DNA from 3 places in the Paenibacillus sp. BR2-3 genome. Region 2 is predicted to be linked to each of the others. Evidence: riboswitches for the same ligand, from Rfam matches in the RefSeq annotation. Region 2 holds a riboswitch; each other region holds the start of a gene.
The links. A riboswitch is a leader RNA that binds a small molecule or an ion and turns the genes downstream of it on or off. The one in region 2 is predicted to bind cyclic di-GMP.

Region 1 (5,143 bases), 2.1 Mb from region 2:
GTTGCCGGAGTTCATATCCACTATCTAATTGTTTTCTTACTCTCATAGCAAAAATGAAGCGTTGTTCCGGCCGCACACGTCCACGTATCTTCGACTTCGTTGTACGTCCAGTTCTCCATCTTTCCAATGTTTTCTTTCCATGTCTTGCTCTTTTCTTTGTGGTAGTTGCCGTATTTAACCACGGCCTTGATCTCTTCGCTTTCCAAGTAGGATTCTCCCGAATGGCTTTGGCGATTTGCCGGGAGGAATAGATGCGCTGGGTGTAGACGTAGATCATGACTTTGGTGAGCATTTTGGGATGGTAGCTATCGCGGCCGCCGCCGGGGTAGGCTGCGTCAAAGATGGTATCGTCCAGTCGATTTACGGCGGCGTTAACGACACGAACGAGGTGATGGGGTGGAAGATCTTCTTCTAAATCCATTGGCAGGTAAAGTTGGTCTATGGTATATAGAATGTACAGAGAAATTGCTCCTTTTAGGATGGTTGGTGGTACTTCCATTTTACCAAAGGACGGTTTCTTTTTTTGTGATTTTAAAGAGGATTGTCGAAACTTTTTCTGCTTAAAGCAGCGGAGAGGACGGAACGATTGTGGAAAAGCGGTAGCGGTCGCCTTTGTCCCCGGATTTTCACCGCTAAGGAGAATAAATAAAATCTGGGGACAACAGCGATTGGAACAACGGTCCGTTCGCGGAGCGTCCACAGCAAGCGTCAATGTACATCCTACTCGAAAAACAACGGGGATACCCAAAGCCATTTATATGGCTTATGGGACACCCCCTATTTTTATACCACTTTAAAGATTTATGATTTATGTCAATTCTTACAATAGACCTCGGCTCCCAAAAACACCTATAATATTACAATAGTCAACATAATTAAGGGGGATCTGTTTGTTATGGCCTGGATGAACAAGCTTGCGTTAAAAGAAAGAATCATTGCCGGATGTTTTATGGTTGCCGCGTTGTTCGCTGTTCCTGTTTTGATTGCATTTTTGATTATAGGTAAAGCATTTGCAGGAATTATCCTGGTAGCTTTACTTGGCGGTCTCACATACCCTCTTTCCCGCTACATTGAGAGAACGCTTACATCATCCTTTGACGACATTTCCAATATCTCGCACACGATCGCGAAAGGAGACTTTACTTCCAGAGCTGATGAGACAGGCTCTATGGGCGATATAAGCCGCTCGTTCAACAGTATGATTGATAAACTCAAGAAAATCCTTACAGAAGCCTCACAGATTACCCGCCAGGTAACGGATGCAAGCCGCGGGATAGAGAATAAGAATCAGGATTTGAAAATTGTAATGGCTCAAGTCGCTTCATCCTCCAATGAACTGGCTCTCGGAGCGAATGAAATATCCGTTGATATTGCCGATATGGCGGAATCTATAAAAGACATAGAGACTAAAGTATCCAACTACACAAGTTCAACGAAAGAAATGAACAAACGTTCAATACATACGCTGGATCTGGTTGAAAAAGGCAGACATTCTGTAGATACCCAAGCTGCCGGAATGCGGAAAAATATCGATGCTACCGAAAAAGTAGCGCAGACCATCGAGGCCCTCTCCCAAAATGCCAAAGGCATAACGATGATTACAAAGACGATTACAGAGATTGCCGAGCAGACCAACCTCCTCTCGCTGAATGCTTCCATAGAAGCGGCACGGGCCGGGGAACATGGACGAGGCTTTGCCGTCGTTGCCCAGGAGGTTCGTAAGCTTGCTGAAGAATCTACCGCCTCCACGAAAGAAGTGTTCGGTCTCGTAAGGAGTATCGAGAATGATATCAAGCAAGCCATTGAGAATATCTCCATCAATGAAGAAGTCGTGCAAATACAAAATGAGATGATTGTTGAAACCGCCCAGATTTTTGCCCAGATTGTACAAAGTGTTCAGTATATAACCGAGCAAATTTCTTCGTTCTCTGCAGAAAGCGACAGCATGCTGGAGAGTGCGCAGAAAATCTCCGGCGCTATTCAAAATATTTCAGCAATCACTGAGCAAACTGCTGCCGGAACCGAGGAAGTTTCAGCGGCAATGAACGAACAAATTCATGCGCTTCAAGCGGTAGCCGATGAAACTGAAATTATGACCCGTTCCGTACTTCAACTGCAAAAGACTATCCATGTCTTTAAGTTTTAAATAGAATCTAATTTTCCTAATTTATTCACATTCTTCGTCAAATTTCGAGCTATTATGTATAATTTTATTGACAAAGGTGCTCGAGGAATATATTGTAAAGGAAAATTATTCTTCTTTGAAATTCACAAATTTATATGGGCAAAATTCTCGAAAGAGAATGACGCAAAGCCATGGATCTACAGCCTCGGTAATTAATGGGGTCATGACTGCCAGGTTGCTGAAAAACCAGAATGACTGGATTATTTATGCGGTCTCTACGGCGATTTGTGCTACCAACCTGTGCTCTGTATTTGAGCACAGGTTTTATTTTTTTAATTTTATAGGTCTGACGATTTCTATTCGATGGATCGATAATTTAATCTACATAAATTCACTTGTGAGGTGTAACTTTTGAAGACAGTCGCAGATTACATGGCAGAAGCACTACGTAACCTCGGAGTAACCCATGCCTTTGGAATCATAGGTAAATCTATTTGTCCTGCAGCTTTAAAGATGGTGGATTATGGAATTGAGTTTATCCCTGGGAGACATGAATCAAGCTCCGGGTTCGAAGCCTCCGGTTACGCTCTAAAAACCGGAAATCTCGGAGTAGCTTTTGGTACCTCTGGCCCAGGAGGCACTAATTTGCTCACCGCAGCAGCGCATGCTAAAGCTAATAACTTACCTGTCTTATTCATTACCGGTCACCAGTCCATTAAAGAACTAGGAATTCCACAATGCCAGGATTCGTCCTCTTATCTTGCTGATCTGGCAGAGATGTTCAGACCTGCTACATTGTTTAGTAAGCTTGTTGAACGCGGCGACCACTTCGGCACCATTTTTAATCATGCGATTTCAATTGCACTGAGCGGCAAGCGTGGACCTGTTCATCTTTGTTTACCTTTTGATGTTCAGACGGAACGGCTTGAAGAATGCAATATTATTATCCCGGAGCGGGAATTCCTCGTAAGTTTTGCTAACATTGATCGTGTAATTTCGGCCATTAATAACTCCATTAATCCCTTAATTATTGCCGGTAAAGGTGTTAATCGGTCTGAAGCCCATGTGGAGCTGATTCAATTAGCTGAAATCTTTAATATTCCTATCGTGACCTCGCCTGGAGGTAAAGGAGCTATTCCTTGGGATCACCCGTTGTATCACGGTCCGATCGGTGTCGGGGGATGCAAACACGGTGAAGATCTACTGAACCATAGTGATTTATATATCGTTCTGGGATCACGGTTAAGCGATATGACCATCTGTAATCTGGGGCGGGAGAATCATCCGGCGACATTGATTCAGTTTGACAGCGATCCTACCTTTGTCGGAAAAATATTAACCTCCAAGACCATACAGGTAACCGGAGATCTTCGCCAAAACCTGAGGCTGTATATCAATAATATTAATCCTGACACTGTTACTAAACGCGAAACCGTGCCTGTAGATTATACGGAAGAGCTCCCTGTCCTCCCCAAGCTCTCACTGGCATCGGTACTAAGCACTATGAGTGATCTAATCCCTTATAATAATACAGTGTTCGTCGACGATGGAAGTCACGGTTTCAATGCTGTCAAATGGTACAAGGTGAAGAAACCAGGCAGCCTGGTTTTTGATGCTTACTTTGCTTGCATGGGCAATGCGATCGGCATGGCCATTGGAGCCAAGGTGGCCTCACCCGCTGAAACGATTTTCTGCATCACAGGCGACGGCTGCTTTATGATGCTGGGGACAGAGATTAATACAGCCGTGTGTAAAGATATCCCTGTCATCTTTATCGTTGTGAATAATATGCAACTGGATATGGCGCTAAAAGGTATGGAGAAAACTACAGGCCGAAATGATGGGACTATATTCGAAGTACCTATGGATGTTGTAAAATTCGCTGAATCATTGGGCGCTACCGGCTTTAAGTGTGAGACTGCAGAACAATTTGCTTCAGCAATTAGAGAAGCTGTCGCTTTGAATGCTGTGGCCGTCATCGAATTGTTAACTGACCGTGACGAAGTCCCCCCAACCGCACACCGTACACTAAATCTCTAGAGGAGGTACATATGAGCGACAATGTTATGAATGGCCTGGACCACTTTTCTAATCTTTCCGGAGACTATGGCGCTAAAGCCTTGGCTCCGATTAAAGAGCATTTTCCCGATCTGGCTGAATATATAATGGGAAACGCCTATGGTGATATTTTTCAGCGCAACACCATCGGCAATGACTGGAAGGAAATCGCGGTCATCTCTTCCTTAATTACAATGGGACAGTTTGACCAACTGGGAGTTCACTATATCATGGCGCTTCGTGTCGGGATCACTATTGAACAAATCAAAGGCACGTTATTGCATTTAGTCCCTTGTGTAGGAGCACCAAGAGTGATTAGTGCTTTTAATGTCCTACTCTCTACACTTGATGAAATCCAATAAATCTTTCACGACATTTTAATACATTTTTCGACTTTTACATTGCATATTTGAGAAATATATGAAATAATAGAGTTAAAATATCCCAAAAATAAAAGGTTAATGTCGAAAATTGACGTTAATAAATAGTTTTAGCGGATATAAAGATTGGCATGCTTTAAAACAATTAACAATGGGAGAGATGCACAAATGGGGAAATTTAATTTAAAGACGGATTCAGCTAACAAGGTAATGAATATCGAGCTGGAAGGTACTTTCTCAGAAGAGGACGGCACAAAATCCATTCAGGCCTATAAACAAACAATTAGTCCTATCAATCCTGCCGACTACGAACTCCTAATTGATTGCAGAAAACTTAATGTAACCTCAGCTGATGTTGTTCCTCTGCTTGAAGGGTGCTTCATCATGTTTAAAAGCGACGGTTTCGTAAAAGTAAAACTCACACTTGAGAATAATCCTATCCTTAAAATGCAGCTGTCCCGACTGGGTCGTAAGGCTGGAATTGAGAATTTAGAGATCATTTCTACGGTAAGTGTCTAGTCCATTAATGCGGGTTTTAGGTTAAGCATGCTCGTAATTTTAGGAGGAATTATATGGCTGG
Region 2 (5,143 bases):
ACAAATGGAACAATCGCTATCAGGCGTGCGGAACTTATTGCTCCTCTCGGGGATGGGTGCATTTTTACTGGCCCTGGGCATAACCTGGATTATCGCTCAAATTCTATCCCGTCCGCTATTGCAAATGCAAAGTGCGACCCGTAAAATTGCCCAGGGTGAGCTGGAAACCCGATTGGAAATCAGAAGTAAGGATGAAATAGGCACTTTAGCGGAGGCAATCAATGATTTAGCGGTGGATCTGCAGCGCTACCGGGATACCCGCCAGGAATTCTTTTCAAATATATCCCATGAGCTGCGGACACCCATAACTTATCTGGAAGGATACTCCAAGGTGGTTAAGGAGCAGTTGTATGAAACTGAAGAAGAGAAGGACAGGTATCTGGACATTATCTATCAGGAAGCAGTAAGACTTCAGCATTTAGTAGATGATTTGTTCGATCTGGCAAAGATGGAAGAGGGAAGAATCTCACTTGTGCCGGAATGGATCGATTTGTCCGAACTCATTGAACAGGCTGTCCGAAAGGTCGAATTGAAGGCGAGGAACAAAAGTCTGGGGCTGAATATCAATCAATCAGGAACAGCTATAATGGTTCGTGCCGATGGCAAACGTATGGAACAAATCGTACTAAACCTGCTGGAGAATGCCATTCGTTATACAGAGCAGGGAAGCATAGATGTTTATTTGATATATGGCTCTGACTCCATCACTATTATAGTGGAGGATACCGGGGTTGGTATTCCTGCAGATGAACTGCCCTATATCTTTGAACGGTTTTATAGAGTCGAAAAGTCCCGTTCCCGTCAGTATGGGGGTACCGGGTTGGGTCTGTCCATTGTGAAGAAGCTGATTGAAATCCAGTGCGGACAAATAAAAGTAACCAGTGAAGCAGGAATAGGTACCCGTTTTGAGATCAGCTTTGTGCTGCCGCCGGAGAGTCGGGAGGGAGGTATATGAACAAAAGACTTCGGAGATCCTTCCGAAGTTTTTTTCAGCTTTGCTTATCTAGTGACCCATTCCAGCCATTAATCGTTTCAGCCAGTATAACGGGTATGGCCATAAAAAGACTATTTATTAAAACACTTTTATAAAGTATTATAATAACTGAGGTGATGGACGTGGAGAACATTGGCGGAAATGCCATTGTGATTAAAGAGGTAAATATAAATCTGGTACGAAAAGTCCTGAAGGAGAAAAAACAGGCTACAAAACGGCAAATTGCCGAGATTACCGGACTCAGTATTGTCACTGTCGGCACGATGCTGCAGCATTTGGCAGGGCAAAATGAAGTGCTGGAGGCAGGGTTAACCTCATCCCGTGGAGGGAGGCCGGCGCAGCAATATATTTACAACGAGGATTACGCGCTTGCGTTGATTTTGTTCCCGCATGAAAGGGATGGGGACATCTTTATACATAGCTCTGTGGTTAATCTCTCCGGCAGTTGTGTGTATGAAACAGATGTGAAGGTTGAGAAGGTGAATCTGCTGAGCTTGGAACAGATCATTGACACTTCGCTTGCCGGGCACCCCTCTATTCAGGCTATTGGCCTAGGCTTACCCGGTGCGGAATACGATGGTAAAATGGTTGTTTCGGACTATGAGGCATTGCTCGGCATCTCTGTAACGGAGCATTTCAGACTCCGGTATCACAAGCCGGTTGTCATAGAGAATGATGTGAACGCGGCAGTCATAGGTTTCTGTAACAGGACGCAGGTAGAGGCGGATTCCTCAATAGTCTATTTATATTTCCCCGAGCGGTTTCCACCAGGTGCGGGTATTTTTATCAATGGAAAGCTTTATAAGGGAAAACGCAGTTTCGCGGGGGAAGTGGCCCATATGCCGCTTGGGATTCCTTGGGGTGAGGATTCTTTGCTTGCATCTTTTGAGCGGCTGTGCGAAGCGATAGGCAAACTTACGGTGGCGGTCAGCAGCGTGCTAAATCCTGATGCCGTGGTGCTGTATGGAAGCTTTTTAAGGCCGGAACATTTGAATGCAATTACCAAATTATGCGGCACACAGCTCCCGCCAAGCGCAATGCCGAGGGTGATTCTTTCGAAGGATTTTGCGGCTGATTATGTAAAGGGCATGATTGTACAAACCTTGAGTACGCTGGAACCCAACTTGCAGTTAACCAAATAAAAATACAGGTGGTAATCGAATGGCTACATTTTTCTTAATCATTATATACTTGGCTTTTATCAGTCTGGGATTGCCTGATTCGATGCTTGGAGCGGCTTGGCCTGTGATGCAGCAGCAATATGGGGCGCCGATAGAAATAGCGGGCTTGCTGTCCATGATTATTGTAGCGGGTACGATCTTCTCAAGTTTGGCAAGCGGAACCCTGCTTAAACGGTGGGGTACGGGGAATGTTACCTTTATAAGTGTGACGGTTACGGCGGTGTCGTTATTGGGATTTTCTTTGTCACCCTCGATCCTTTGGCTCGCTATTCTTGCCTTGCCGCTTGGTTTGGGGGCGGGGTCTATCGATGCAGGGTTGAATAACTATGTAGCTACCCACTATAAAGCCCATCATATGAGCTGGCTGCATTGCTTTTGGGGAATTGGCGCGATGCTTGGACCCATTATTATGTCCCATTATATGGCCAGTGATAATTCCTGGAAGAGCGGTTATTTGGTTGTAGCTATTATACAATTTGTTCTGGTGGTACTGCTTTTCTGTACTCTCCCTTTATGGAAGCGAGTGGAGAATAACAATATTAAAGAAGGAAATGAGTCTCAAGCAGATCGGAGTAACATTGTGCTGTCAGAGACCGTATCAAACGAAAAACCCTTGAAAATCAAGGGTGTTAAACTGTCCCTTCTTACGTTTTTGTTCTATGTGGGTATGGAAGCAACGATGGGCTTGTGGGGCAGCAGCTTTCTTGTTAACGTTAAGGATTTATCGGCCGTTGTGGCCGCCCAGTGGGTTTCCTTGTATTATGGAGGAATTACCGTAGGGCGGTTTATCACCGGATTTGTTACATTCAGATTCAACAACCGCATTCTGATACGTGCAGGGCAAACGATAGCTCTGGTTGGAGCCATACTTTTGGTCATTCCGCTACCGACCATCTATTCACTTATCGGTTTTATTTTGGTAGGTTTAGGATCTGCACCTATATTTCCCTGCATGCTGCATGAGACGCCTGTGTGGTTTGGAAAAGAGCATTCGCAGAGAATCATGGGTTATCAGATGGCTGTAGCCTATACAGGCGGGGCCTTATTGCCGCCTCTGCTTTGGTGGGTGGGAGCTCATACTACCTTTATGATTTTTCCGTTTGTTATAGTGGCTTATGTTGTCGTTATGCTTATCGGGTCGGAGAAGATCAATGCTTTGATGGAGAGACGTCTGAACTGACTTATAAACATGACCTGAAAAAATACTATGGTAATAATATGTAGAACTGTGTATAATTTTGGAAGCAGCAAGACTTATTGACTATACATAAAGCACTATTAATGGGAAACCAAGTGCTTGAACAAAGGCAAACCCGTACGAAAGTCGGGGACGCAAAGCCACGGGCCTTCCGTCATGATTCCATTCATGACCTGGCAGCCGGGTTTCTCAAGAGGCTTGGTTTTTTTGTTGTTATTTTTAAGGGGGAGAAATTTATGAAAAGCGTATTTTGGAAAAGAGCGGCACTGCTGCTGATGGCGGGAGTAATCGCGACAGGTGGAATGCCCGTCAACCGGACATTTGCGGAAACGGTCTATACCTACAAGGATGAAGCGTCTTCATTAACTGTCGACGGAATCAATGTTCGGGAATCGGGGACTCATGTGGTCTGGCGGTCCAGAGCTGCGAATTATGCGGGTCAAATCTATTACGGCAATACGGCTACCGGAAAAACACTTGCAGTAACAAATCACGGTAAAATGACGGATACTCCCGTCGTTGGTGTTAATGGAAAAGGCGAGCCGGTTGTTGTATGGGCTGACAAAAGAAACCAAATCGCCGGGACTGTTAATTTTAACTGGGATATCTACAGTTACAATGTCCAAACGAAGGTCGAGACCAAGCTGAATGTAAATGAAGGGCAGAATCGCATACCTTCTATCGACGGCGATTATATTGTCTGGCAGACTAACCCTCAATATGACATGCATTTATATGACCAGACAAATGGGACTTTGACAGATTTAGGTAAAGGGAGAGACCCGGTCGTAGCGAACGGAAGCATTGTCTACCAAGGTGGCTCGGACGGCGATCTGTATGAATACGTGATTTCTTCCGGAACGAGCCGGAAGATTCTTGACCTGTCTTACACCTCTTACGTGGAGCGGTTCGTATTCAACGGAGAGCAGATTTTGTGGAAGCAGCGGGATTCTGAATATAAAGGAAAGTATACGTTCCTTGACCTGAAAGAGAGCGATCCCCAGCCGGTTGACTTGACCCAGCCGGTCATGTTGGGTAAAACCGAATACAAGGAAATGAGCATTTCAGGGGGAACAGCCGCTTGGCTGGAGGCTTCGGGCGGAGAGGCGATTGTGCGGAGCGCAGATTTACAGACCGGAAAAACATTCAGTCTGGGTGTCGTTAAGCCGTCCCAGTTTGTCGGCTTCAACGGAGAAGAACTCACGATTGCCAAGGATGGCCGGCTGGTTAGCAGGGAGGTCGTAAAAAGCGAAACCGGCGATACAGCTTCAACGGCTGCGCTTCAGCAGGGCAGGGATTCTATCGGCCCTAACGGCGGAGTGGTCGCGGGCGGACAAGACGTACGGCTCACTTTTGAACCGGGGACATTCGGCAAGGATTCACGGATTCTTGTAGAGAAAAGCGGACCGGCTGCAACGAAGAATAAAGAAATGACATGGCTTGGGATCTCTTGGACATGGACTTCGGAAGCGAAATTGGAAAAACCAGCTTCGCTTACCTTTGAATTAGAGCAATCCCCTGCAACAGCCGACCGCGCTAATCGGACAGGCGTTTACCGTTATAACGGGGCTACCGGACAGTGGATTTACGCCGGTGGAACAATGGACGCCTCCTGGCGGAACATTCGGACGCAAGTTGAAGAGCCTGGGTTGTACGCCCTGTTCCTAAACGAGCCTTCATTCACGGATATGAAGAGCCACTGGGCAAAAGACGAGGTGGAAGTGCTTGCATCCAGATGGATCGTGAATGGCATGGACACAGGACGTTTCG
Region 3 (5,143 bases), 1.2 Mb from region 2:
TAGGCAGTACCGGGCGGCGGGACGTGTTCTGGCCGAAGGGAAGCTGGGTGATCTGGAACTGAGAAATGCCAGTCAGAAGGCCGTTAAATCCTTTTGGAAGAATACGATTCTTACCTTGTTAAGCTGCATTGTATTCTTTGTGCTAATTCCTATCCTCATATACAGCCTTTCCTTTATTCCGGTCCTGACAGTAACGCCTGAAGGATTTACGGTAAAAGGTTTGATTGATGCCCAGATCAATATGTATGACTATCACAGCCAGCTTGTAGCTACCCATCCTTTTTCTTCATCCTGGTGGCAGTGGCCGTTTATGAAGAGACCTGTCTGGTTCTTTAGTGGCGGAGAAGGCCTCCCGGAGGGTCAGGTGAGCAGTATTGTGACTATGGGCAACCCGCTGATTTGGTGGACAGGGATTTTCACTATGCTGGCTGCTCTATGGCTGACGGTCAAACGCAAGGACAAAAATCTGTACATGATCTGGATTGCCTTCTTCTCACAATACGTGCCCTGGATGCTTGTCCCGCGCGAGACGTTCCTTTACCATTATTTTGCCATGGTGCCGTTTCTGATTCTTGGTATTGTTTATGTGATGAAGCTCCTGGACAGCAGGTCTCCAAAAGCCCGTTTTGTACGTTATATTTTTGTGGCGGCTGCGGCGCTGCTCTTTATCGGATTCTATCCGGTGCTGTCGGGTATGGTGGTCAGAGGGGATTACGTAACGAACATCCTGCGCTGGTTCCCTACCTGGGTTTTTTAAAATTATAAATAGTTAACTATGCTTGAGGAGGAACGTAATGAAGGCCAGATACAGCGTAATTATTCCTATGTTCAATGAGGAAGAAGTTGTTGCCCATACGTACGATCGATTGAAAAAAGTAATGGACGGCTGCGGTGAACCCTATGAGCTTCTATTCGTTAATGATGGGAGCCGTGACCGTACCGTAGAAATCATGCGGGAAATCAGCAGCCGCGACGAGAATGTGAAGCTGATTGATTTCTCCCGTAACTTCGGACATCAGGTAGCTATAACCGCAGGCATGGATTATTCGGAAGGCCAGGCGGTTGTTGTCATTGATGCCGACCTTCAGGACCCGCCGGAGGTAATATTACAGATGATTGCGAAGTGGAAGGAAGGTTATGAGGTCGTGTATGCGAAGCGGCTGAAGCGCCATGGAGAGACTCTTTTCAAAAAAGTGACGGCAAAACTCTTCTACCGGCTTCTAAGCAGCATGACGAGCGTGGATATTCCAACAGATACAGGGGACTTCCGCCTGATTGACCGGAAAGTGTGTAATGTTCTTAGAGGATTAAAGGAGAAAAACCGTTACGTCCGGGGACTGGTGAGCTGGGTGGGCTTCCGCCAGACGGCGGTCGAATACGTGCGTGAGGAGCGTTTTGCCGGGGAGACAAAATATCCGCTAAAAAAAATGATCCGCTTTGCGCTTGACGGAATCACCTCTTTTTCACATAAGCCGCTGAAGATCGCGTCCTATATTGGTTTCTTTCTTTCCTTAACCAGTTTTATTTACCTGTTCTTTGTATTGTTTCAGAGGCTGTTCACATCATGGACCGTTCCGGGCTGGACTTCAATAGTAGGTGTCAATTTGCTATTTAACGGCATTGTGCTTATGCTGCTTGGGATCATTGGTGAATACATCGGCCGGATTTACGACGAATCCAAAGACAGACCGCTCTATATTGTGCGTGAGACGGCGGGGTACCGTAATGGAGAATTTGAGGATGACCGGAAGGACGATATTTATGCCCGATAAAAGCCTCCGCACCGGATTCATTCAATTTCTGAAGTTCAATGCGGTCGGCCTGCTCAACACGCTGATTGATTTTGCTGTATTTACACTGCTGCACTCCATAGGGATGCTCTATCCGGTGGCTCAGGTCATTTCCTACAGTGCAGGTACGGCCAACAGCTTTATTCTTAACAAAAAAGTGACCTTTCGGGATCGGGAACGTGTCAGTCAGGAAGGGTTCGACCGGACGCAGCTGCTGAAATTTATTGCGCTGAATCTGGCCGTGCTGGGAATCTCGCTGCTGCTTATGCGTCTTTTGACAGATCAGCTCGGGGTTCAAGTTTTGATGGCTAAAGTTATGGTTACGTTTATTACAGTAATTATTAACTTCTTCGGAAGCCGGAAATGGGTTTTTTGAAAGGATAGTATGAGCTTATGAATAGAAGGGAGTGCGAATTATGCGTAAGTTTTCCTATCTGCTTATACTTGGCGGTATTTTGATCTTGCTCTATCCGAAGGCTAATGAGTGGTATAACGATTGGCAGCAAAGCCAGCTGTTGAAAGACGCGGAACAGAGCTACAATGATAGTGCAAATCCCACGGCTGATGCTGATCTGGAAAGCAGATATGCCAAGGTTGCTCAGTTGCTTGCGGATGAATCGGCTCTGGACGAGCAAGCCCAGACTGCAGGGGACAGTCCAACCGCAGCCGGGCCGGAAATGGGCGATAACGTTATTGCACTCCTTGAAATTAATAAAATAAACCTGAAGCTGCCTGTGCTGGAGGGGGCTACGAAAGCCAATATGAAGCATGCCGCCGCACATATGCAGGAAACAACCCCCCTCGGTCAGATCGGCAATGCAGCTATAGCTGCACACAGGGCCAGAACGACCGGAAGATTATTCAACAGATTGAATGAAGTAGCCATTGGAGACATTATTACTGTAAAAACAAAGAACCAAGTCTATGAGTACGAGGTTTATGATATTTCAGTGGTGGAGCCAACCGACGTTTCTGTTCTGAACGGCAACAATAAAGATAAGATTCTTACCCTTATAACATGTGATCCGCTCGTAAATCCGACACATCGGCTTATAGTGCATGCCAAATTGTCCTGAAAGATATGATAAATTTGAACTATCATAATTTTAATAATATGAAAATAAATCTATCTACTTTACTATTGAGTAATTGCGAAAATATGGTAATATATTAACTATAAAAGCTAAGCACGATAACGGCAAACCTATTGAAAAGTAGGGACGCAAAGCTAAAGGGCCTTCCCGTAAGGATGGCAGCCAGCTACCGAATGAAGGGCTTTTTTTTGTTTGTTCAAGTCTATTTCTATCAGACTCTACTAAATAGTACAAAGATAGAGCTTATACGATAATAGCAAACCTGACGAAAGTTAGGGACGCAAAGCTAAAGGGCCTTCCCGTAAGGATGGCAGCCAGCTACCGAAAGGAGTTTTATCCTTGAAAAAGGTTTATTTTATGTTATTAACGCTATTTGTAGTGGCCACTTCTGTTCAGGTGACTACAGCAGATGCTGCAACTACCGATTCCAGTTGGTTGAATACCTCGAAGCTTACGGAGGGTGTAATCGGAATTGAATACGAAGTGCCGAAAGACAAACGCACCAAGCTGATGATTACTAAGGACAATAATAGCTACACCTATAATCTGTTCTCTTCTCAACAAAATGAACGTTTTCCACTTCAACAAGGAAATGGTTCCTATAAGGTTACTGTTCTTGAGAACACTACGGGTAACAAATACAGAACGGTCTACTCTGCAATGGTACAGTTGTCCTTAAGCAACACTAATGTTGTATATCTGAATTCCGTTCAGAATATTAAATGGAGTTCCTCGGATAAAGCCATTCAAAGAGCTCAACTGCTGACACAAGGAAAGAAAACAGATGAAGAGAAAGTGAAAGCCATCTATAACTACATCGTTAAGAACGTGCAGTATGATTATGGTTTAGCGAGTTCAGTATCCAGTGATTACATCCCTAATATAGATAATACTCTTACGGACAAAAAAGGTATTTGTTACGATTATTCCTCCTTATTTGCCGCAATGCTTCGCAGTGTAGATATTCCAACCAAACTGGTTATGGGGAACACGAGCTATGTCAGTCAGTATCATGCCTGGAATGAAGTGCTGTTGAATGGCAAATGGGTAACCATTGACACGACTGTAGACGCTGGATTGATCAAGAACAAGAAAACTGCAACGCTGATCAAAAGCTCGAATAAATACACGACTGCTAAAGTTTATTAATACTTGTTGAAATTTAACTCAATTAATGGACAACCTGCTTAATAATTAAGCAGGTTGTTTTTATTTTGCTGATAGGGTTGCTTTTACCCCTGAGGATGGGGTATTATAAGTAAGCGTTGTTGGAGAAGAAATAAGCGAAGTGATTAGCGAAATAAGTTATTTCGAAAAAAAAGCTTGCACTCCTCAATACAATGTGATATATTATAAGAGTTGCTGGTGAGGCATTAATGACCGACAACGAGAACTTGATCTTTGAAAACTGAACAACGAGTGAGTGGGATTTTATGAAAGTGAAATCCAAAAATGAGAATGTAAATTCTCGTCAGATGTTTCAAAATGAGCTATCGCTCTTTCTAAATACCAATTTGGAGAGTTTGATCCTGGCTCAGGACGAACGCTGGCGGCATGCCTAATACATGCAAGTCGAGCGGAGTTTTATTGGGAGCTTGCTTTCAATAGGATTTAGCGGCGGACGGGTGAGTAACACGTAGGCAACCTGCCCCTTAGCCTGGGATAACTACCGGAAACGGTAGCTAATACCGGATAATTTCTTTGTTCTCCTGAAGAGAGAATGAAAGACGGAGCAATCTGTCACTGAGGGATGGGCCTGCGGCGCATTAGCTAGTTGGTGAGGTAACGGCTCACCAAGGCGACGATGCGTAGCCGACCTGAGAGGGTGAACGGCCACACTGGGACTGAGACACGGCCCAGACTCCTACGGGAGGCAGCAGTAGGGAATCTTCCGCAATGGGCGAAAGCCTGACGGAGCAATGCCGCGTGAGTGATGAAGGTTTTCGGATCGTAAAGCTCTGTTGCCAGGGAAGAACGTCTCATAGAGTAACTGCTATGAGAGTGACGGTACCTGAGAAGAAAGCCCCGGCTAACTACGTGCCAGCAGCCGCGGTAATACGTAGGGGGCAAGCGTTGTCCGGAATTATTGGGCGTAAAGCGCGCGCAGGCGGCTATTTAAGTCTGGTGTTTAAACCTTGGGCTCAACCTGAGGTCGCACTGGAAACTGGGTGGCTTGAGTACAGAAGAGGAAAGTGGAATTCCACGTGTAGCGGTGAAATGCGTAGATATGTGGAGGAACACCAGTGGCGAAGGCGACTT

Region 1: it holds a riboswitch for cyclic di-GMP, as region 2 does, so the genes downstream of both, PaeBR_RS10630 (thiamine pyrophosphate-binding protein) here and PaeBR_RS20945 (S-layer homology domain-containing protein) in region 2, are expected to answer to the same signal.
Region 3: it holds a riboswitch for cyclic di-GMP, as region 2 does, so the genes downstream of both, PaeBR_RS02875 (transglutaminase-like domain-containing protein) here and PaeBR_RS20945 (S-layer homology domain-containing protein) in region 2, are expected to answer to the same signal.

Annotation. Positions count from the first base shown of each region.
Region 1 covers NZ_CP126311.1:2,236,044-2,241,186, reverse strand. Annotated here, with positions in the region: gene PaeBR_RS10645 (hypothetical protein) at 1-277, opposite strand, end outside; gene PaeBR_RS10640 (hypothetical protein) at 236-415, shown strand; gene PaeBR_RS10635 (methyl-accepting chemotaxis protein) at 896-2,146, shown strand; cyclic di-GMP riboswitch class I at 2,274-2,368, shown strand; gene PaeBR_RS10630 (thiamine pyrophosphate-binding protein) at 2,537-4,165, shown strand; gene PaeBR_RS10625 (carboxymuconolactone decarboxylase family protein) at 4,177-4,545, shown strand; gene PaeBR_RS10620 (hypothetical protein) at 4,732-5,082, shown strand; gene PaeBR_RS10615 (ketoacyl-ACP synthase III) at 5,136-5,143, shown strand, end outside.
Region 2 covers NZ_CP126311.1:4,348,715-4,353,857, reverse strand. Annotated here, with positions in the region: gene PaeBR_RS20960 (sensor histidine kinase) at 1-955, shown strand, start outside; gene PaeBR_RS20955 (ROK family protein) at 1,111-2,136, shown strand; gene PaeBR_RS20950 (MFS transporter) at 2,156-3,355, shown strand; cyclic di-GMP riboswitch class I at 3,472-3,566, shown strand; gene PaeBR_RS20945 (S-layer homology domain-containing protein) at 3,610-5,143, shown strand, end outside.
Region 3 covers NZ_CP126311.1:584,156-589,298, forward strand. Annotated here, with positions in the region: gene PaeBR_RS02855 (glycosyltransferase family 39 protein) at 1-757, shown strand, start outside; gene PaeBR_RS02860 (glycosyltransferase family 2 protein) at 795-1,772, shown strand; gene PaeBR_RS02865 (GtrA family protein) at 1,762-2,166, shown strand; gene PaeBR_RS02870 (class D sortase) at 2,207-2,866, shown strand; cyclic di-GMP riboswitch class I at 2,978-3,058, shown strand; cyclic di-GMP riboswitch class I at 3,130-3,210, shown strand; gene PaeBR_RS02875 (transglutaminase-like domain-containing protein) at 3,224-4,033, shown strand; rRNA gene PaeBR_RS02880 (16S ribosomal RNA) at 4,396-5,143, shown strand, end outside.